DNA from 3 places in the Telluria sp. ZB4P36 genome. Region 3 is predicted to be linked to each of the others. Evidence: predicted binding sites of a transcription regulator. Region 3 holds the regulator's gene; each other region holds the start of a gene.

Region 1 (6,728 bases), 150 kb from region 3:
ATCAGGTGCTGGTGCACGATCTGGTTCAGGTCGCTGGAATAGAACTGGAAATTGTTCTTGCCCAGGGTTTTCGCGTGGTACATGGCGGCGTCGGCGGCGCGCATGATCTTCTCGGGCGTGTCGCCGTCGTCGGGGAACATGCTGACGCCGATGCTGGTGCCCGGCAGGATGTCCTGTTCGCCCACCCGCACCGGCGCGGTGACGCTGCGGCGGATGCGTTCGGCCAGCTCCGCGACCTGTTCGTGGCTGGCCGGATCGCAGATGATGAGGACGAATTCGTCGCCGCCCATGCGGGCGATGGTGTCCTCTTCGCGCATGGTCTCGCGCAGGCGCTGGGCGACTTCGCGCAGCACCGCATCGCCCGCCTCATGGCCGAAGTTGTCGTTGATGTGCTTGAAGTTGTCGAGGTCGAGGAAGGCCAATGCCACCATGAAGCGGTCGCGCGTCGCGTGCTCGATGGCGTGGCGCAGGCGGTCCTGCAGCAGGGTGCGGTTGGCGAGGCCGGTGAGCGGATCGTGGTGGGCCAGGTGGTGCAGCCGGCGCTCGTAGTGCCGGGCCTCGGTGATGTCGTTGATGATCCCGACGAAGTGCGTGATCTCGCCGTCGATATTCGACACCGGATCGATGCGCAGGTCGTTCCAGAACATGTCGCCATTCTTGCGCCTGTTGCGCAGCACCGCGCGCACGCTTTCCTTGCGCTTGAGCGCTTCGCGGACACGGCTGCGCTCGTCTTCGTCGCAGCCTTCGATGCGCATGAAGCGCGGATCGTGGCCCTTGATCTCGGCCAGGGTGTAGCCGGTGATCCGCTCGAAGGCCGGGTTGACGTATTCGATCCGGTGTTCGCCCTGTTCGCAGCGGGTGATCACGATGGCGTTCAGGCTCGAGAACATGGCGCGTTCGCGCACCCGCAGGCCGTGCTCGGCCTGCTTGCGCTCGGTGATGTCGAGGCCGGTACCGAACACGACCGGGACGTTGCCCAGCTTGGAGCGCGAGCAGGTGAACAGGTAGGCGGTGCGCTTGCCGTGCTTGCCGATCAGTTCCGCCTCGTGGGTCGAGCCGCCCTCTTCGAAGGCGCTGAGGATCTTGTCGACGATCATGGGCCGGTCCTTTTCGTCGAAGAAGAACTTGACGTTGAAGGTGGGCAGTGCTTCTGCATCCATTTCGAGCGCTTCTTCGAGCAGGCGGTTCCACAGCAGCAGGTGGCCACTCTGGTCGATGACGTAGAACACGCAGGGCAGCGCTTCGATGATGTCGGCCACCGGCAGGTCCTGGATCAGGGCATAGCGCGGCGGGAACTGGCCGGTGCGCGGGATCACGATGATGCTGAAGGTGCCCGGAAGCTCCGGATCGAGGGTTTGCGGCGCTACCGTGACGCGCACCGGCAGGCGCCGGCCGTCGGCGGTTTTCAGCATGCCTTCGTTCTCGGCGTCGGCGCGCGCGGCGATGCGCGGCGTGGCGCCGGGCGCATCGTCGAATTCGATGATGCGCTCCAGCGTCATGCCCTGGATGTCGGCGGCGCCATAACCGGCCAGCTTTTCGCAAGCCTTGTTCCAGCTGGTGACGGTGCCTGCCGTATCGACGACGAACACGGCAAGTGGCAAGGGCGAGAGGTTCAAAGCTCCTCCTGGTTGGCCGTACAGAGGTGCGCGGCGCGCAGTGATCGTCGATACATCATAGCGCAGGGACCGGCCTTGGGCCATTGCGATTTTTGTTTCGTGCGGCAAGAAAGCCTGGCTTTACAATGGGGGACGCGGCCGGCGGTGGCCGCAGCGAAGGAAAGCAATGGCAGTCATCGATCCGGCGGAAGTCGAATTCAGCGCGATCCGGGCCCAGGGGCCGGGCGGACAGAATGTGAACAAGGTGTCGTGCGCGGTGCATGCGCGCTTCGACGTGGCGGCCTCGTCGCTGCCGGCGGCCGTCAAGGAACGCCTGCTGGCGCTGCGCGACGCCCGCATCACCCAGGAAGGCGTGATCGTCCTGAAGGCCCAGGCTTCGCGCAGCCTCGAGCAGAACAAGCTCGACGCGCTGCAGCGCCTGCAGGCGCTGGTCGACCAGGCTGCCGTCGTGCCCGTGATGCGCCGCCCTACCCGGCCGACGCGCGGCTCGCAGCTGCGCCGGCTCGACGCCAAGACCCGCAGCGGGCGGGTCAAGTCGCTGCGCGGCAAGGTCAGCGAATAAGGCTACGCCGGCGGCGCTATCATGTCACCCTGTCGACAATGGAGAAGATGACGACCATGCCCATTCACCCTGCCCTGCATGCCGCCCTCGACCGGCCGGTCTGGTCCGCCCTCGTAGGCGGCCACCGCCACCTCGCCCTCGGCGGCCCGCTCGCGAAGCGCTATCCGCGCGAGATCGGTCCGTTCGCCGCCCTCGCCGACGACAGCCCGCAAGCCTGGGAAGCGCTGGCGGCGCTGCTGCTGCCGGGCGAGGCCGCCATGCTGGTGACGGCGGCCGCGCCGGTGCAGGCGCCCGGCCTCAGCCTGACGCCGCTCGATCCGGTGCTGCAGATGGTGGCCACGCGTGCCCTGGCGCCGGCCACGCTGCCCTTCTCGGTATTGGGCGACGCGGATGCGCCGGAGATGCGCGAACTGGCCGGGTTGACCAATCCCGGCCCCTTCGCCCAGCGCACCCACGAGCTGGGCGAGTTCCTCGGCGTCCGCGCCGGCGGCCGGCTGGCGGCGATGGCGGGAGAACGGATGCGCCCGGATGGCGCGGTCGAAGTGAGTGCGGTCTGCGTGCATCCCGAGCACCGCGGCCATGCCTATGCACGCCACCTGCTCGCCGAACGGACGCGCCGCATCATGGCGCAGGGCAGCCAGCCCTTCCTGCACGTCTACCCCAGCAACCGTGGCGCGATCGCACTGTACGAATCGCTGGGTTATGTGCTGCGCCGGCAGTTGCACCTGACGCGTGCCGAGCGGAGCGACTGAGCGAAGTCAGGTACGCAGCAGCCTGAGGAGCTGCTCGATCCGGTAGGGCTTGGCGATGAACAACTGCTTCAGCGGCTGGTCCTTGAACATGGACGGCGCCATGTAGCCGGACGCCAGGACGATCTTGACCCTGGGATGGCGCCCGGCGATCTGCTCGGCCAGTTCGAGGCCGGTCATGCCGGGCATCATGACGTCGGAGACGACGGCATCGATCTGGGGATCGGCCGCCAGGATGTCGAGGGCCGCGGCGCCGGAGTAGGCCACCACGGTGTCCAGGCCGTGCGCCGACAGGAGCACCTCGGTCAGGTCGGCGACGTCGGCCTCGTCGTCCACGACCAGCACCTTGCGCACGCCTTGCACCGGCGTTCCCGCATCCTGCCCGGCTTCCTGGGTGCTGCCGGGCGGGAATCCGGACGGCGCCTTGTCGCTACACCAGCGGCTGCTCATCAAGCCGAACACGCGGCCTCCATGGAGTGAAATTGTTCATTGCCAACGCAGCCGGGATGCGCTGCGCCTGCCGTCTAGTATCGCGCAAGCGCGCCCAGGGAAGCGCCCGGTTCGCACCGAAGGGGCTGCTAGCCGAACAGCCCGTGCAGATACCAGCGCGGTTCGGCATCCTCGCCGGCGCCGACGATGCGCTCGCGATAGATCCAGTACAAGGTATGGTCCTGTCCTTCGGCAATGAAGTAGTCGCGGGTCTGGGTTTCGCTCCACCAGCCGGCCTCGATGCGCTCGGGGGTCGAGGCCACCTTCAGCGGCGAGCCGTAGAAGGGCCGGTGGTTGCGCATCAGCAGCGCGATCGGCTTGGCCAGCAGCCAGCTCGGACGCGGCAGGCTGGCCACGTCGGGCGGCAGGCGCGCATCGCACAAGGCTGCGTTGCGCGCGGCACTGCGGGCGGCGCTGCCCTTTTCCTGCACCGGCACCCATTCGTTGGCGACCTCGGGCCGGTAATCGGCCTGGGGCAGCGCCTGCAGCACGTTGTCGGCTCCCAGCCGCGCCACCAGCAGCTCGAGCATGCGCATGCGGTCTTCCTCGCTGCCGCCCGGCTCGGGGAACAGCGATTCGGTCGGCGGCGCCATCGCCCTTACCTGCCGCGCTTCCAGCCCGAGCCCGATCACCGGCGCCGGCAGCTCCTGCCTGGCCAGCCGCTCTTTCAGCAGGCGCACCAGGTGCTCGTCGCGCCAGGCCGGCTCGGCCAGGACGATCTCGAGCGCCGTCGGCGGCATCGCCACCCGGCCGCGCTCGTGCTCCATCAGCAGCGTGATGCGCTCTACCGCGAGCTGGCGCGCGCACAGCCAGCCGACCAGCTGCAGTATCAGGTGGTGGGCGCCGGCCAGCAGCAGCTCGGCCTGCTCGATGCGGTCGAACAATTCGAGCCGGGCCCGGAAACTGTCGGGCGGCGTCACCCACTCGAACAGCTCGGGACACAGGCCGTAGGCGGCGTCGAGCATGTCGAGCAGCTCGCGCCCGCAACGCCGCTGCAGGCCGGGACGCGGCAGGCGCCGCAGCTCGCCGAGGCGTTCGCAGCCGATGCCCTCGAACCAGGACATATAAGGCCGGGCCGGCGGCAGCAGGGCCACCGGCAGGCGTTCGAGGCGGCGTTCGAGCGAGGCCATCCGTAATGAACGTGCGGGTGCCCGCCCGCGGCTCCGCCCGCCGCCACCGGCAAAGGCGGCGCCGGCGCGTGCCAGCAGCCAGGCGCCACGCGCCGTCGGCGCGCAGCTGAGCGAGGCGGTGAAGCCGAGCGCGCGCAGGCTGGCGCGCACGCGCGCGCACAGGGCCCGGATGCCGCCGAACAGGCGCAGGCTGGCGCCGATGTCGAGCAGCAAGGTCGCTTCTTCGGCCAGCGCGACCTGGGGCGTGTATTGCAGCATCGCCAACGCGACCGCATCGAGCGCCTCGGCTTCGCGCGCGCTGCTGCGCTCGACCAGCCGTGCTTCGGGCATGAGCATGAGTACGCCGCCGCGCCGCATGCCGCGCTGGACGCCGGCCGCGCGCGCCGCCGGCGAGACCGCCAGCACGCGCTCCTGCTCCAGCACGACGCTGCCCGGGTCACTGGACCAGTTGGGACTGAAGACCTCGAGCGGCAGCTGGGGTAGTGACAGGCCGATCCACAAACGCATGTCGTTGCAAGAGAGAAGAAGTTGGAGCCAAACCAAGCGGCAAAGAAAGTGGCAAAAGCAGCGGCGCATCGCGCTGCGGCCCCCGGCGCTTGACGAAGTCGATGTGCATGCCGCCGGCCGCCGGGCGCAGCGCCAGGCGCAAGGGCGCAGGCGATGCGTCTTGCGCCGCGGCCAGCGGGCGGAGCATGAAGAACAGGGTTTCGCCGGTCTGGGCCGCCAGGTGCAGGCGGCGCAGGCTTTCGCCGCGCGCATGGTTGGCCCAGAACAGCAGCGCGCCGCAACTGCCGCTGCGCAGCACCTGCTCGGCCGCCCACAGCGCGTCGGCGCTGCGGCCGGTACGCAGCCACAGCAGTTGCGAGGGCGGCAGGCCCAGCGCGGCCAGCGCCAGGGCTTGCGGCGGATGGGGCGGCTGCAGCAGGACGATGCGGCGCTCTGCGCAGGCTTGCAGGGCCGGGCGCAGCAGGCGCATTTCGCCGATGCCGGGCTGTTGCTGCAGCAGTTCGACCAGGGTGCCGGCGGGCCAGCCGCCGCCGGGCAACTGGCCCGACAGCGCCGCATGCCCGGTGTCGACGCAGCGCGTGCCCGAACGCGCCAGTTGCGAGGCGCGCCAGAGGGAAGGATGCAAGGCCTCCGGCTCAGCCACAGGTGGCTTGGGCGGGGGCGAAATTCCCGGAGTGGATGACAGGATCATGGTGGGTTGGTAAAAAGTACTGTATAAACGTACAGTACTCGCTGAGCCGGAATTTGGCAAGATGTATTCATTTTGGACATACCAGTCGGGCGATTGGTATTGACAAAACCTAAAGGTGCGCTCTGCCGGAAAACCCGGGTGCCAATGGCGAATCATGGAATAATGCTGGCTCGTCCATTTACATCCAGACAATGACCACGCTCCAACTCAGCGGTGCCATCCTGTTCGCGATCGCCCTCGTCCATACCTTTTCCACCAAGCTGTTCCACTCGCTGGCCAAACGCCATCCACGCCATGCCGGACTGTTCCACCTGATGGGCGAAGTCGAGGTGGTGTTCGGCTTCTGGGCCTTCGTGCTGATCCTCGTCATGGCCCTGCTGGCCGGCGGAAGCGAAGCCATCGCCTATGCCGAATCGCGCCACTACACCGAACCGCTGTTCGTGTTCGTGGTGATGGTGATCGCGGCCTCGCAGCCGGTGCTGGATGCGGTGCGCGACCTGCTGGCCCTGCTTGCACGGCTGGCCCCGCTACGCACGGAAGTGGCGCTGTGCTGGCTCGGCCTGGCGCTGGTGCCGCTGAGCGGCTCCCTGATCACCGAGCCGGCCGCGATGACGCTGGCCGCCCTGATGCTGGCGCCGCAGGTATTCCGGCACGGGATCCCCGAATGGCTCAAGTACGGCGCCATCGGCGTGCTGTTCGTCAACGTCTCGATCGGCGGCACCCTCACCTCCTATGCCGCCCCGCCGGTGCTGATGGTGGCCGCCACCTGGGGCTGGGACAGCGCCTTCATGGCCTCGACCTTCGGCTGGCGCGCGGCGCTGGCGGTGATCTTCAATGCCAGCGTCATCACCTGGCTGCTGCGCCGCCACCTGGCGCCAGGCGCGGCGGTGGCGGACGTGCACATGCCGGCCATCGTCTCCGCCGTCCACCTGGCCCTGCTGGCCGGCGTCGTGCTGCTGGCCCACCACCCGGTGCTGTTCATCG
Region 2 (6,728 bases), on a different contig from region 3:
AGGTCTCGATACCTTTCTCTTTCGAGAGTCTTCCGACAAATAGTCCGCCGTTCCGGTTTTTCCATTGCGGATGGGGCTCACTGTCGACAAAATTCGGCTTGATGCGAAATTTTGCCGCTGGCAGCCCTCCCGCGACAAACCGGGCCCGCGAGAACGCGCTCAACACAATGTAACGCGTCACTTTGTTCTGGTAGGTGCCAAGACATGCATGCACGGTCAGCAGGCCGGCCAGCATCGACGACTGCAATGCACTGCCCCGGTAGCATTTTCTGATCACTGGGCGCCACAGCTTCTTGTTCAGGCAGTCCTCACATACCGTATCATTCCTCAGGAATGTCCCTTGCGGACATAACAGCCTAAAATTGTGCAGTGTCTGCACCAGTGCGATTTGCCTTTTCGCCGCTACCCAATAAATTGACGGCGATATAACGAGAAATGTATTGTGGACGTGTAGTACATCAGGCTTGAATTCCTCGCATATCTCGTCGATATCGGCGGCCGCACGTCTCGACCACACTGCCGACATACCCGCCGTCACCGCCCGCAGATGATGAAGTTCGCTATTGCTCCGGCTGTACAAATGCACCACGTTCCCGTTGAGACGCAATAGCGCGATTTCAGCCTGGACGACCGCGTCCTCGCCTCCGAAACGCTGATATGAATTGTGGATAAACAAGATTCTCATGAGTCCACACGAGGCAGCCATACTGGAGGAACTTCGACGACACACGCAGTGACATCCACGGAACAAACATGGCTGGCATGGTCGATAAATGCGCCATCGTGATCGAGCAAGAAACACCCATTCTTCTGAGCACAGATAGATGTTCGGCGTGGAGCGATGCTGACACACTCGCTATGCCGAACTCTATTTACAACCGAGCAAATTACTGGAGGAGAAGCTCTTGCTTGAGCTTTATCACGATTTGAAATGAGATGGGTCAATCGTAGAAGAAAGCGAGCCGAACAGCTTGATATAGATCAAAAAGCTACTACCGCACGAATGCTTCCCACAGGAAACTCAAATTTGGATGAAATTAAGTTCACTCATAGCACAACTGATAAAAGTCAGATAGATACGCTATAGGAATCCGACCTTTGATACAGATCAAAGATAACTCATGCATTCTAGGCATTTGACCGCAATCGGAAGCGAGGGAAAGCCGATCACGTGGAAGAATGAACGAGAGAACGCAAGAGATTTGATCCGGATCAAACTCGCGGAAAATTTTATGCACAGTTTATACAAACAGTTAAGCTCATATTGGCGCCCCCCTCAGATCGGATCGCAGGTCCAGGGATGAGGATGCTATTGATACCGACGCTTTGATTGCAATATGGCCTTTAGGGAGGATTGGATGCAGAACACTGATAGTTCGCTTATCGCTGACGCGTCTGTCGATCGTCCAAACCACCCGCCGTGCGCACCTGGACCCGGCTCCGACATCACCATTTCATATTTTGAATCCTTACCACAGTTTGTGGAAGCGGAGCTCGACCATTTGTATCAACATCTGATTTCCTCCATGAGTCACTTTGAATTCCGACGACGAGCGAAGGATGCGAGTGTGTACGTTGCGCGGCGGGGAGCCCAAGCAGTGGCGATCCTACTGCTTAAGCGTGACAAAAACAGGATCAGCGTTCTCAATGAATTGATCGAGATCGACCGCGAAGAGATTGAGCGCTTTACGAGATATATGTTTGAACGCTGCCCGTCGGTATCGTTGATTAGCTTTTCACTCATCGGAAAACAAATCGGGCCTCTTTCGCTTCCTCACCAGCAACACGGACATTCCGAAGATATTGTCGTTAATTTGCCGCGAACAGAGGATGCGTATCTGTCCAGCCTCAGCCCGAGTACGCGTTACTCCTTAAAACGCCACTTCAAGGCAATTTCGCGGGATCACCCCGACTTGCAGTTCAAGACCTATGAAGACCATGACATCACGCAGCAGGATATATATGAACTGGTCGAACTGAAAAAAGCGAATTTTGAAGAGAGGCGACTGAAGTTCGGCATGACACAAGCAGAGACAGAATGGCTGGTAGAGCGGGTGAAGGCGGGAGGCTTGCTGACAGTAGCGATTCTCGAGAATAGGATGTGTGGAGGCACCTTGAGCCTGCGTCTTTGCGACAACTACTTCGTGCACGTGTTGGCATACGATGCCAGGTTCGCGAGATACGGACTGGGAACCCTCTGCTGTTACCTGACCGTTAAGGAAATCATTCTGCGCGGAGCACGGAAAGCGCATTTCTGCTGGGGCCGTAATCTGTATAAGTATAAACTGTCCGGTGTTCAACATGACATGGCGAACCTCGACATTTATCGAACACGCGGCCATTATGTCCGGAATTTTTTTGTAGTGACCAGAAATGCCGCACAATCCGGCATTCAACAGTTCAAGATATACCTGTTGAATTGCGAGCACCGACGCGGGGCGCTACCGTGGGCTGCACGCGGATTCATAAAAACCTTGCGGAGAATTAAACGCTCTACCTATGTCAGAGCGTCGGTAGGCTGATATGGGATTGCATGGACAGGAACCGGCATCCTGACGTCTTTCAAGTCAGACAAAATGGGACTGTCGAGTTTGGCGATGCTGAATGGATAGCAATGGTATGGCAAGAAGAGGACGCCGCCGGAATGGCACTCCACCGATGAAATTGCATTAAATGCAAGTTCTTCAGCGGCGTCACCAGACTGCACTGGACAAGTGTCTGCAAGTTACTGATTTTTCAAAGCCTTTTAACTATCCACAAGAAAAGTGGATAACTTTGTGGATAAGCACTACTTGACAAGCTGCAAGTGTAGTAAGAATGCGGCTTTCAACAAATTGCCCATTAAGAAGGCAATAGAAAACTTCCATATAAATCAATGACTTAAATATGGACTACGTTAGAGCATGTAAAAATATGCGGCGAAATCCTACAAAACCTTCTTGCCGGGGAGAAGTCCTCTAGATGTCGGCATCTCCTGCTATTTCCACGCGTTTTTCGACCGCTCGCGTACCAGCATCCGGACGGTCTCTGGAACCGGTCTGCGAACCTCTCGGATATCGGCATTGAGCCAGGCTACTTCCTCGAAAAGCTTGAGCATGGCCGGCGTGATGAAGCGGGTGCGCGCCGCATAAACGTGGCGGTCGCCCATCTGTGCCTGCTGCTTGATGAAGAAGCGGTTCGGCAGCACCAGGTGCAGGTGCTCGCGGGCGCGCGTCATCGCCACGTAGAGCAGGCGCCGCTCTTCCTCGATGTCGTCCTGGCTCCCGGTACTCATGTCCGAGGGAATGCAGCCGTCCACCACGTTCAGCACGTGCACCGACTTCCACTCCTGTCCCTTGCTCGAATGGATGGTCGACAGGATCACATAGTCCTCGTCCAGCAGCGGCGGGCCGGCGCGGTCGCTGGTCGCTTCCGGCGGGTCGAGCGTGATCTCGGCCAGGAAGCTTTCACGCGTCGCGTGGCCGCCCGCCAGTGCAGTCAACTGTTCGACGTCGGCCACGCGCACCGTGGCGTCGTCGACCATGCGCTCCAGGTGCGGCAGATACCATTGCTTGACCAGCTCGATGTCGGCCGGCCAGCGCAGCCCCGGCGTCCGCAGGCGCCGGTACAGGGCGCTGAAGGCGGCCCAGTCGGCGCTGCTCCTGGCCGGCGGAGCGAAGGCTTCCACCGCGGCCGCCGGGTCGGTTGCCTCGCCCACCGCGTCCAGCAGGCGGGTGGCGGTGGCCGGACCGATGCCCGGAATCAGCTGGGCCACGCGGAAGCCCGCCATGCGGCCGTTCGGGTTCTGGGCGAAGCGCAGAACTGCCAGCACATCCTTGATGTGGGCGGCCTCGAGGAACTTGAGGCCGCCGAACTTCACGAAGGGGATGTTGCGGCGCATCAGCTCCAGTTCCAGCGCGGCGCTGTGGCTGGCCGCGCGGAACAGCACCGCCTGCGACTTCAGCGTGATGCCCGCTTCGCGGTGTTCGAGAATGCGATTGCAGACCCAGCGCGCCTGTTCGGCTTCGTCCGGGATCAGGACCAGTTGCGGCTTGAGGCTGGACACCTTGTCGGTCCACAGCGTCTTCGCATGACGCTCGCGCGCACCGGCAATCATCGCATTCGAAGCGTCGAGGATGGGCTGGGTCGAGCGGTAATTGCGCTCCAGCGTGATGAGCGCGGCGGGCTGCGAGAACTGCTTCGGGAAATCGAGGATGTTGCGCACCGTCGCGCCGCGGAAGGCATAGATCGACTGGGCATCGTCGCCCACCACCATCACGCCGGCGCCGTCCGGCTTCATGCCGGTGATGATGGCCGCCTGCAGGCGGTTGGTGTCCTGGTATTCGTCGACCAGCACGTGGTCGAAGCGGGCGCCAATCTCCGGCCCCAGCTCCGGGTCGGCCGCCATCTCGGCCCAGAACAGCAGCAGGTCGTCGTAGTCGAGCACGTTCTGCTCCTGCTTGGCGTCGACGTAGGCGCCGAACAGGGTCTTCAACTGTCCTTCCCACTCGCTGCACCAGGGGAAGGTAGACTGCAGCACTTCCTCGAGCGGTGCGCGGCTGTTCACCACCCGCGAATAGATCGACAGGCAGGTACCCTTCAGGGGAAAGCGCTTCTCCGTATTCGACAGGCCGATCTCGTGGCGCACCAGTCCCATCAGGTCTTCGGAATCGCCGCGGTCATGGATGGTGAAGGACTCGTCCAGGCCGATGCGGCCCGCGTATTCACGCAGCAGGCGTGCGCCGATCGCGTGGAAGGTGCCGGCCCAGGGCAAGGTCACCGTTCCCTGCGAACCGGATTTTCCCAGCAGGCGCTGCAGCACGCCGCTGGCGCGCTGGCTCATTTCCCCGGCTGCACGCCGCGAAAAGGTCAGCAGCAGGATACGCTGCGGATCGGCCCCGGTCCCGATCAGGCGGGCGACCCGGTGCGCCAAGGTGTTGGTCTTGCCCGAACCCGCACCGGCCACGACCAGCAGCGGCCGCACGCCGGCGGCGCCGATGTCGTGCTCGACCGCGGCACGCTGTTCGGCATTCAGGCCGGCGAAGGGATCGTCGGTAGCGGGCTGGTCGAGGGAGGCTGACATGGCTTAGATCTTTGGAAATGCCGTACTGTACATTTATCCAGTTCTAATGCGCAAGTCGAAAGAATTCCACAGTCAAGTGCGCACGCGATTCACAGCCGCCTATTGCTGGGCATCAGGTCATGGAATACATGCGAAATGCGTGCTAAGTAGTTAATATTTAAAAAGTTTTCCGGATATCCACAAACTCTGTGAATAACTATGTGGAAAAGCGGGGGCTTGACACGCCGAATGCGGCCTTCCGTGCGGCTTTCAACAATTTGCCTATTGGGAAGGCAGGGCCGATAGCCCCGCAAATCAAGGGCTTAGGCGCACTTGTCGCGCAGTCGGCACGTAAAAGCACAAAATTATTTTAGGGAAATCTTTGTGCATAAGCCAGTGTACGCTGACCCGACGCTGTCCCTGCCGCGGAAGGGCAAACTCAGGCCGCTGCCAGTCCGGCGCTGCCGCGCCGTCTGCCGGGCTCCAGCAGCACGCGTGCGATGACCCGTCCGTCGACGGCATGGGATTTGAGGTATTCAAGTGCGGATAGGGTGCCCGCGACACGCATCAGGGCGAGGCCGTCGTCCACGATGTCGCGCTGGCGCTGGTCGTGCCGTGCATCAATAACGGCGGCGTCTGGACTGGCTTGGGAGTTGCGGAGAGGATTCATCATGCGCCTGGCCTTTCGGATAAAGGGTGGTCGGCTGCACCGGAGTATGGGCGAAGCGCGAGCAATGTCAATACCAGAGTCGAATCGAAGCGCGCCTGGTTTTCGCGCTCCCGTATGCACAGGAAGCAGCGCTGCGCCATCCCGCGCGGACGCCGCCTACAATGGCCGCGCACACCAACCACGCGAGGACGCCATGAGCATGCAACCCGACCCCGACTTGAATCCCGGCGATGAAGCGCAGCCCGGCACGCCCGGCGCCGGCGAAGACGTCTGCGACGACTGCGCCGGCACCGGCAAGGTCGACGGCAAGCCCTGCCCCAACTGCGGCGGCAGCGGCAAGGTCATGCGGGGCATCGGAGGCGGCTGAAGGTCCGGGCATGCATGGACAGGACGGGACCGGGGCGGCGATAATCCCCGGATGAGTTCTCCGCCTTCCGCTCCCGACCGCCCCCGTCCCGCCTCGCTCTTCGACCTGTTCGTCTCCTTCACCGTCCTGGCCCTGCAGGGTTTCGGCGGCGTGCTGGCGGTCGTGCAGCGCGAGGTCGTCGAGCGCAAGCGCTGGCTGACCCAAGAAGAGTTCATCGAGGACTGGGCGGTGGCGCAGATCATGCCGGGGCCGAATGTGGTCAACCTGTCGATCATGCTCGGCGCCCGCTGGTTCGGACCGGTCGGGGCGCTGACCGCGATGGCCGGCCTGCTGGTGCTGCCGCTGGCGCTGGTGCTGCTGCTGGCCGCTATCCACGCACGCTTTGCCGGCCACTCTGCGATGGCCGGCGCGCTGCGCGGCATGGCGGCCGTCTCGGCCGGCCTGATCGCCGCCACCGGTTTCAAGCTGTCCACCGCACTGGCCAGGAACCCGATCCCGCTGCCCTGGTCCATCGGCCTCGCCGCTGCCGCCTTCGTGCTGCTGGCCTGGCTGCGGGTGCCGCTGGTCTGGGTGCTGCCGGCCCTGGGCGGGCTCGGGTGCGTGCTGGCCTGGCGCAGGCTGCGCCCATGATGCCGGCGCTCCCACCCGGC
Region 3 (6,728 bases):
TTCATGCTGACCACGAAGATCGCGATGAAGTTGAAGAAGGCCGCCATCGCCACCGCGTGGTGCGGCTTCAGCACGCCGGTCGACACCACGGTGGCGATCGAGTTCGCCGAATCGTGGAAGCCGTTCATGAAGTCGAACACCAGTGCCAGCAGCACCAGCATGCCCAGCACGTAAATGCTGATGTTAATAGTTTCCATGTTTATTCTTGTTGTGCGCGTGGCGCTGTTGTCCGTTACGCGTTCTCGACGATGATGCCTTCGACGATGTTCGCCACATCTTCGCAGCGGTCGGTGACGGTCTCGAGGATCTCGTAGATGGCCTTCATCTTGATCAGGTTGCGCACGTCCGGCTCGTCGCGGAACAGCTTGGACATGGCGGCGCGCATGACGTGGTCGGCGTCCGACTCGAAGCGGTCGATCTCTTCGCAGATGGCGACGATCTTCTGGGCGTTGCCCATGTCGTGCAGCAGGCCGACGGCTTCCTGGACCTTCTTGCAGGCCGACAGGCACAGCTCGGCCAGGCGCGCGGCTTCCGGGGTCACCGCGTGCAGGTCGTACAGCGAGACGGTCTGGGCCGCGTCTTCCATCATGTCGAGGATGTCGTCCATGCGGGTGATCAGCTTGTGGATGTCGTCACGGTCGAGCGGGGTGATGAAGGTCTTGTGCAGCAGGTCGACGCATTCGTAGGTGATCTTGTCCGCCTGCTTCTCGATGCTTTCCACGGCGTGGGTGCGGTTTTCCAGGTCGTCGAAGTTGGTCATCAGGCCAACCATCTCTTGCGCACCCTTCACGCACAGTGCGGCGTGCTGGTTGAACAGGTCAAAAAACTTGCCCTCCTGGGGCATCAGGCGTCCAAACATATTGTTCTCCGTTGTGAATCTCTGGGGACTTCGAAACCGCTGCCACGGCTGGCAGCGGCGTAAGGTGGTGAATCCGCGGCTTGTTGAAACTTAATCGCCCTGGTAGACGCTCAGGTTGCCGCTGTAGTTGCCGAACTTGGTATAGGAGCCGATCCAGGTAAGGCGAATCGCCCCGATCGGGCCGTTACGCTGCTTACCGATGATGATCTCGGCGGTTCCTTTATCGGGCGAGTCGGGATTGTAGACCTCGTCGCGATACAGGAAGATGATCACGTCCGCATCCTGTTCGATAGCGCCGGATTCGCGCAGGTCGGACATGACGGGGCGTTTGTTGGGGCGCTGTTCCAGCGAACGGTTCAGCTGGGACAGTGCGATGACGGGGCAATGCAGTTCCTTGGCCAGGCCCTTGAGCGAACGCGAGATCTCCGAGATCTCGGCCGCGCGGTTGTCGCCCGGCTGGCTGCCCTGCATCAGCTGCAGGTAGTCGACGATGATCAGGCCGAGCTTGCCGCACTGGCGCGCCAGGCGTCGTGCCCGTGCGCGCATCTCGATCGGGTTCAGCGCCGGGGTCTCGTCGATGTAGAGCTGGGCATCATTCATTTTCTGAATGGCGTGCGTCAGGCGCGGCCAGTCCTCGTCGTTGAGGCGGCCGGTACGCAGGCGGTGCTGGTCGAGCTGGCCGACCGAGCCGAGCATACGCATGGCCAGCTGGGCGCCGCCCATCTCCATCGAGAACACGGCCACCGGCAGGCCGGCTTCGATCGCGACGTTCTCGCCGATATTGACCGAAAACGCGGTCTTGCCCATCGACGGACGGCCGGCGACGATGACCAGGTCGCCCGGCTGCAGGCCCGAGGTCATGCGGTCGAGGTCGATGAAGCCGGTCGGCACGCCGGTGATCTCGCCCTGGTTCTCGCGCGAATACAGCTCGTCGATGCGTTCGACGACCTGGGTCAGCAGCGGCTGGATCGGGTTCCAGCCCTGCTGGCCGCGGGAACCGGTTTCGGCGATCGCGAAGATCTTCGACTCGGCTTCGTCGAGCATCTGCTTGACTTCCTTGCCCTGCGGGTTGAAGGCATTGCCCGAGATCTCGTCGGCGACGGTGATGAGCTTGCGCAGGATGCCGCGGTCGCGCACGATCTCGGCATAGCGGCGGATGTTGGCCGCCGACGGCGTGTTCTGCGCCATCGCGTTCAGGTACTGCAGGCCGCCCACTTCCTCGGCCTTGCCGAGGTTGTTGCAGGCCTCGTAGACCGTGATCACGTCGGCCGGCTTGCCGGCGTTGATCAGGCGGACCATCTGTTCGAAGATGATGCGGTGGTCGTAGCGGTAGAAATCGTCCGCGTTCATGAAGTCGGCGATGCGGTCCCACGCGGCATTGTCGCGCAGGAGGCCGCCGATGACGGACTGCTCTGCTTCGATGGAATGCGGCGGGATGCGCAGGGAATCGACTTGCGGATCGGCTGGGGAATTCATGGCGGGCATTATACCTTTTCCGGTCACACGGCTGACATAATTGGCGAGAATTTCCGGCAATAAAAAAGCCGGGCGAACCCGGCTTTTTCATTTATACAACAACTGCTTACATCAAATTAAGCAGCTTCGCCGACGACGGCGATGGTGATTTCCGACACGACGTCGGTGTGCAGCGCGACGGCGACCGGGAATTCACCGGTGGTCTTCAGCGGGCCGGTCGGCAGGCGAACCTGCGACTTCTCGACCGGGAAGCCTTGCTTGCTCAGGGCTTCGGCGATGTCGAAGTTGGTGACCGAACCGAACAGACGGCCGTCCACGCCCGCCTTCTGGGCGATGGTGATGGTCATGCCGTTCAGCTTGTCGCCTTGTGCCTGGGCAGCGGCCAGCTTTTCGCCAGCTGCTTTTTCCAGTTCGGCGCGCTTGACTTCGAACTCGGCCACGGCGGCCTGGGTGGCGCGGCGCGCCATCTTTTGCGGGATCAGGAAGTTACGTGCGTAACCGTCCTTGACCTTGACGACGTCGCCCAGGTTGCCGACGTTAACAACTTTTTCCAAAAGGATAACTTGCATGTTCTTTTCTCCAGGATGTTCTGAACTGTACGACGCGAATTAAGCGTTGTGCAGGTCGGTGTACGGCAGCAGCGCGAGGTAGCGTGCGCGCTTGATGGCGGTGTCGACCTGGCGCTGGTAGTGCGCCTTGGTGCCGGTCAGACGTGCCGGCATGATCTTGCCGTTTTCCTGGACGAAGTCCTTCAGGGTGTCGACGTCTTTGTAATCGACCTGTTCCACGTTCGCAGCGGTGAAGCGGCAGAACTTCTTGCGCTTGAACAGCGGGTTTTGCTGTTTGCGCTTCTCTTTGAGCTTAGCTTTGTTTTTGTCGAACTTTTTACCGAATGCCATTTCGAGGCTCCTGTATCTAATCTAAATTGCGCTGCGTTATGCAGCACTGAAATCAATGATGTGAAACACCAAGGCTTTGCTGTTGCGGTTTTTCCTGGCCAGGAATCCTTCGAAGCGGTAGGCGGCACCGAGTTCGGCGCTTTCCAGCCTGCCTGAAATCTCGCCCGCGCCGAGCGCAGGGATTTCAAACGCGACCTGCCTTGCCACTCCGGCCTCTACCTGCTGCGAATCGTGCATCAGGATCGCGCCCACGATGGGGACGCCGGCCGGGGTATAACGCAGTACGTCACGCTCCGCGATGGTCGCGATGAGCTGGAACCGGTTCACTGCGCTCTATGAATTCCCGAGAAAAAACTCAGGCAGCTGCGGCCGGGGCAGCGGCAGGAGCTGCTGCTTCTGCGCGGTGGCTCTTGGCTGCGTCTTCGCGCTGGACCGACTTCATCATCGGCGACGGTGCGGTTTCGGCCTTCTTCATCTTGACGGTCAGGTGACGCAGGACGGCATCGTTGAACTTGAATGCGGTTTCCAGCTCGACCAGGGTCTCGTTGTCGCACTCGATGTTCAGGCAGATGTAGTGGGCTTTCGGCAGCTTCTGGATCTGGTAAGCCATCTGGCGACGGCCCCAGTCTTCCACGCGATGGATGTTACCGCCGCGGCTGGTCACCGTGGTCTTGTAACGCTCGATCATCGCCGGGACTTGCTCGCTCTGGTCCGGGTGGACGATAAAAACGATTTCATAATGACGCATGCAACACTCCTTAAGGACGTTTAAACAAATGCCCACCTCGGCGTCAAGACGAGTGTGGGAAGGGAAAGCCGGCTATCGTAACACGATCCCGGGCTCGAGGACAAGCGGAAGGGACCAAGTGCTGCAGTCCCGGCACCGCTATGCACATTGCATTAAATACAATAATGTGAATTTTCACCGGTCGATTGTTTCATATGGGGTGCTAGTATTTACTCGCCGGACAACGGTCCGAGCACATGAGTTACCTCAATAACGATCGGAGACAAGATGAAGTTGAAAAGGATTTATCTCGGCGTCGCCGCCATCCTCGTATCGGCGGCTGCCTACGCCTATCCTGGCTATACCACGACCCTGACCTATTATTCGGACGCGACCTACACGACTGAAGTGGGCACCCGCACCTTCACCTGCCAGGGCCGCTGGGTCCAGGTCGGCGAGCGCACCGACTTCGGCGTGGTCACCAACGAAGAAGCCTGCGGCTGGTAATCGCCCGGCCGGGGCCGCTGCTTGCAGCGACCCCGGCCCTGAGTTGAAAATCCAACGTCAACGAAGTTTTTCGAGAAAATTTCGGAATCCCCTTGCGTCTTGCGAAATACTGTATAAAAATACAGTCTGGTCATACAACTATCCAGCCGCACGACATGCTCAAGCTCACTGCAAGGCAAGAACAGATCCTCAACCTGATCAAGGAAGCGATCGAAAACACCGGCTTCCCGCCGACCCGCGCCGAAATCGCGGCCGAGCTGGGATTCAAGTCGGCCAATGCGGCCGAGGAACACCTGCAAGCCCTGGCGCGCAAGGGTGCGATCGAGATTTCGCCGGGCACCTCGCGCGGCATCCGCCTGGTCGGCGCCTCGGTCGAGCAGGTCCCCATGGTCCCGGCGGCCCTGATGATGTCGCTGCCGCTGGTCGGCCGCGTGGCCGCCGGTTCGCCGATCCTGGCCCAGGAACACGTCGAAGCCACCTATTCCGTCGATGCCGCCATGTTCTCGGCGCGCCCCGATTTCCTGCTGAAGGTCAAAGGCTGGTCGATGCGCGACGCCGGCATCTGCGACGGCGACTTCCTGGCGGTCAAGAAGATCGACAGCGCCAAAAACGGCCAGATCGTGGTGGCCCGCCTGGGCGAGGAAGTGACCGTCAAACGCTACCGCAAGACCGGCAACCTGGTCGAACTGCTGCCGGAAAACCCGGACTTCAAGGTGATCCAGGTGACGCCGGAAGACGAGTTCGCGCTGGAAGGCCTGGCCGTCGGCCTGATGCGCAGCTGGCACTGAGGCCTGCCATGAACGCTTCGGCGGCAAGCCGCCGAAGCGTTCAATCGCGTCTTATTGGATCTTCTTGTCCGCCCAGTGCGAATCCTTCTTGGCGGACTTCACCATCTTGTTGTGCTCCGCCACATAGGCCTCGGTTGCCGAGCGCCAAGCCGCGAAATCCGCCAACACCAGCTTCGAGCTGACTTTCGCTTCCTCGCTCAGGTTTTCCTGGAGCTGCTTCAGGTAGGCGGTCGACTGCTCCGTTTCTTCCTTGTTCATCAGCTTGGCGATATCCGCCGGGATACGCTGGGTCAGCGGCATGGCCGCGTTCAGGTTGGTCACGTATTTGTTGTAGCAGTCCTGCCATGACTGCACGGCCGCACCGATGCGGTCGATATCCGCGTTAACCTTCGACATCGCCGGAATGCGCGGCGTGGTGCAGCGGTATTCGCCCGATTTCAGGTCTTCGCCGTCATAGCCCTTGATCCAGTAATCGATTTCCTTGCGGCGCTTGACGCGCTGGTCCATCAGTTCCAGCGAGGCGACCGCGACCTTGTTGCCCTTGGCGGCAGCCTTCTTGAACAGCGCCTCGGCCTTGGCCTCGTCCACCTGCCCCGCTTCGCCGTACCAGTACATCTGGCCGAGGGCCTGTTGCGCCTCGGGATTGCCGGCATTCGCCAGCTTGGTATAGATCTTCAACGCACCCGCGTAATCCTTCTTCGCGAACAGGGCATTGGCGTCTTCCAGCTCGCCGGCAAAGGCGGCACCGCACAGCAGCAGGGATGCAAGGAACAGCTTGGTCTTCATGGGCAGGTGAGGAATAAGGAATAAGAAAGCCCATGATAGCGGTAATCGGCCGGCGTGCTCAACCGCTGAAACAAAACGGCAGCCCAAAGGCTGCCGGTGTCATTACGCGTCGAGCGCCTGGCGGAAGTCCGCCAGCAGGTCGTCGGTATCTTCGATGCCGACCGATACCCGGATCAGGGACTCGGCGATGCCCATGCTGGCGCGCCGCTCCGCCCCCATCTCGAAGAAGATCGTGTGCGCCACCGGGATCACCAGGGTACGGGTGTCGCCCAGGTTGCTGGCCGGGATGCCGAGCTTGAGGCGGTTCAGGTAGTCGAAGCAGTCGATGTCCTCGCGCAGCTCGAAACTCAACAGCGAGCCAGCCGCGCGGAACAGCTCCTTGGTGATGCCATGCTGCGGGTGCGAGGCCAGGCCCGGATAGTGAACGGCCGCCACGCGCGGATCGGCTTCCAGCATCTGCGCCAGCGCCAGCGCGTTGGCGCTGGTGCGTTCCATGCGCAAGGCCAGCGTCTCGGCGCCGACCGCGATATGGTGCGCCGCTTCCGGCCCGAGGGCAGCGCCGAAATCGCGCAAGGCCTTGGCGCGCAGCTGGGCCAGGCCCTGGTTGGCGGCCGGCTGCTTGCGGAAGTTCGCCGCGATGTTCGGGTAGGCGCTCCAGTCGAACAGGCCGGTATCGGTCAGGGCGC

Evidence for each region. The regulator LexA, encoded in region 3, represses DNA repair genes until DNA is damaged. The targets are predictions, from matches to a motif close to ACTGTATNNNNATACAGT.
Region 1: the regulator LexA is predicted to act here: its motif matches at 5,763-5,780, upstream of imuA (translesion DNA synthesis-associated protein ImuA).
Region 2: the regulator LexA is predicted to act here: its motif matches at 5,087-5,104, upstream of AC56LK_RS05055 (ATP-dependent helicase).

Annotation. Positions count from the first base shown of each region.
Region 1 is NZ_JCASIE010000001.1:481,437-488,164, forward strand. Features, by position in the region: gene AC56LK_RS02235 (sensor domain-containing protein) at 1-1,616, opposite strand, end outside; gene arfB (alternative ribosome rescue aminoacyl-tRNA hydrolase ArfB) at 1,783-2,178, shown strand; gene AC56LK_RS02245 (GNAT family N-acetyltransferase) at 2,235-2,930, shown strand; gene AC56LK_RS02250 (response regulator) at 2,937-3,389, opposite strand; gene AC56LK_RS02255 (Y-family DNA polymerase) at 3,506-5,053, opposite strand; gene imuA (translesion DNA synthesis-associated protein ImuA) at 4,983-5,744, opposite strand; gene AC56LK_RS02265 (putative Na+/H+ antiporter) at 5,936-6,728, shown strand, end outside.
Region 2 is NZ_JCASIE010000002.1:529,442-536,169, forward strand. Features, by position in the region: gene AC56LK_RS05045 (glycosyltransferase family 4 protein) at 1-685, opposite strand, end outside; gene AC56LK_RS05050 (GNAT family N-acetyltransferase) at 1,359-2,522, shown strand; gene AC56LK_RS05055 (ATP-dependent helicase) at 2,978-5,062, opposite strand; gene AC56LK_RS05060 (hypothetical protein) at 5,481-5,714, opposite strand; gene AC56LK_RS05065 (hypothetical protein) at 5,905-6,078, shown strand; gene AC56LK_RS05070 (chromate transporter) at 6,130-6,708, shown strand; gene AC56LK_RS05075 (chromate transporter) at 6,708-6,728, shown strand, end outside.
Region 3 is NZ_JCASIE010000001.1:336,273-343,000, forward strand. Features, by position in the region: gene AC56LK_RS01605 (inorganic phosphate transporter) at 1-197, opposite strand, end outside; gene AC56LK_RS01610 (DUF47 domain-containing protein) at 233-859, opposite strand; gene AC56LK_RS01615 (replicative DNA helicase) at 950-2,335, opposite strand; gene rplI (50S ribosomal protein L9) at 2,452-2,904, opposite strand; gene rpsR (30S ribosomal protein S18) at 2,944-3,234, opposite strand; gene priB (primosomal replication protein N) at 3,271-3,561, opposite strand; gene rpsF (30S ribosomal protein S6) at 3,590-3,982, opposite strand; gene AC56LK_RS01640 (DUF6289 family protein) at 4,250-4,468, shown strand; gene lexA (transcriptional repressor LexA) at 4,624-5,256, shown strand; gene AC56LK_RS01650 (tetratricopeptide repeat protein) at 5,308-6,042, opposite strand; gene AC56LK_RS01655 (cystathionine gamma-synthase family protein) at 6,145-6,728, opposite strand, start outside.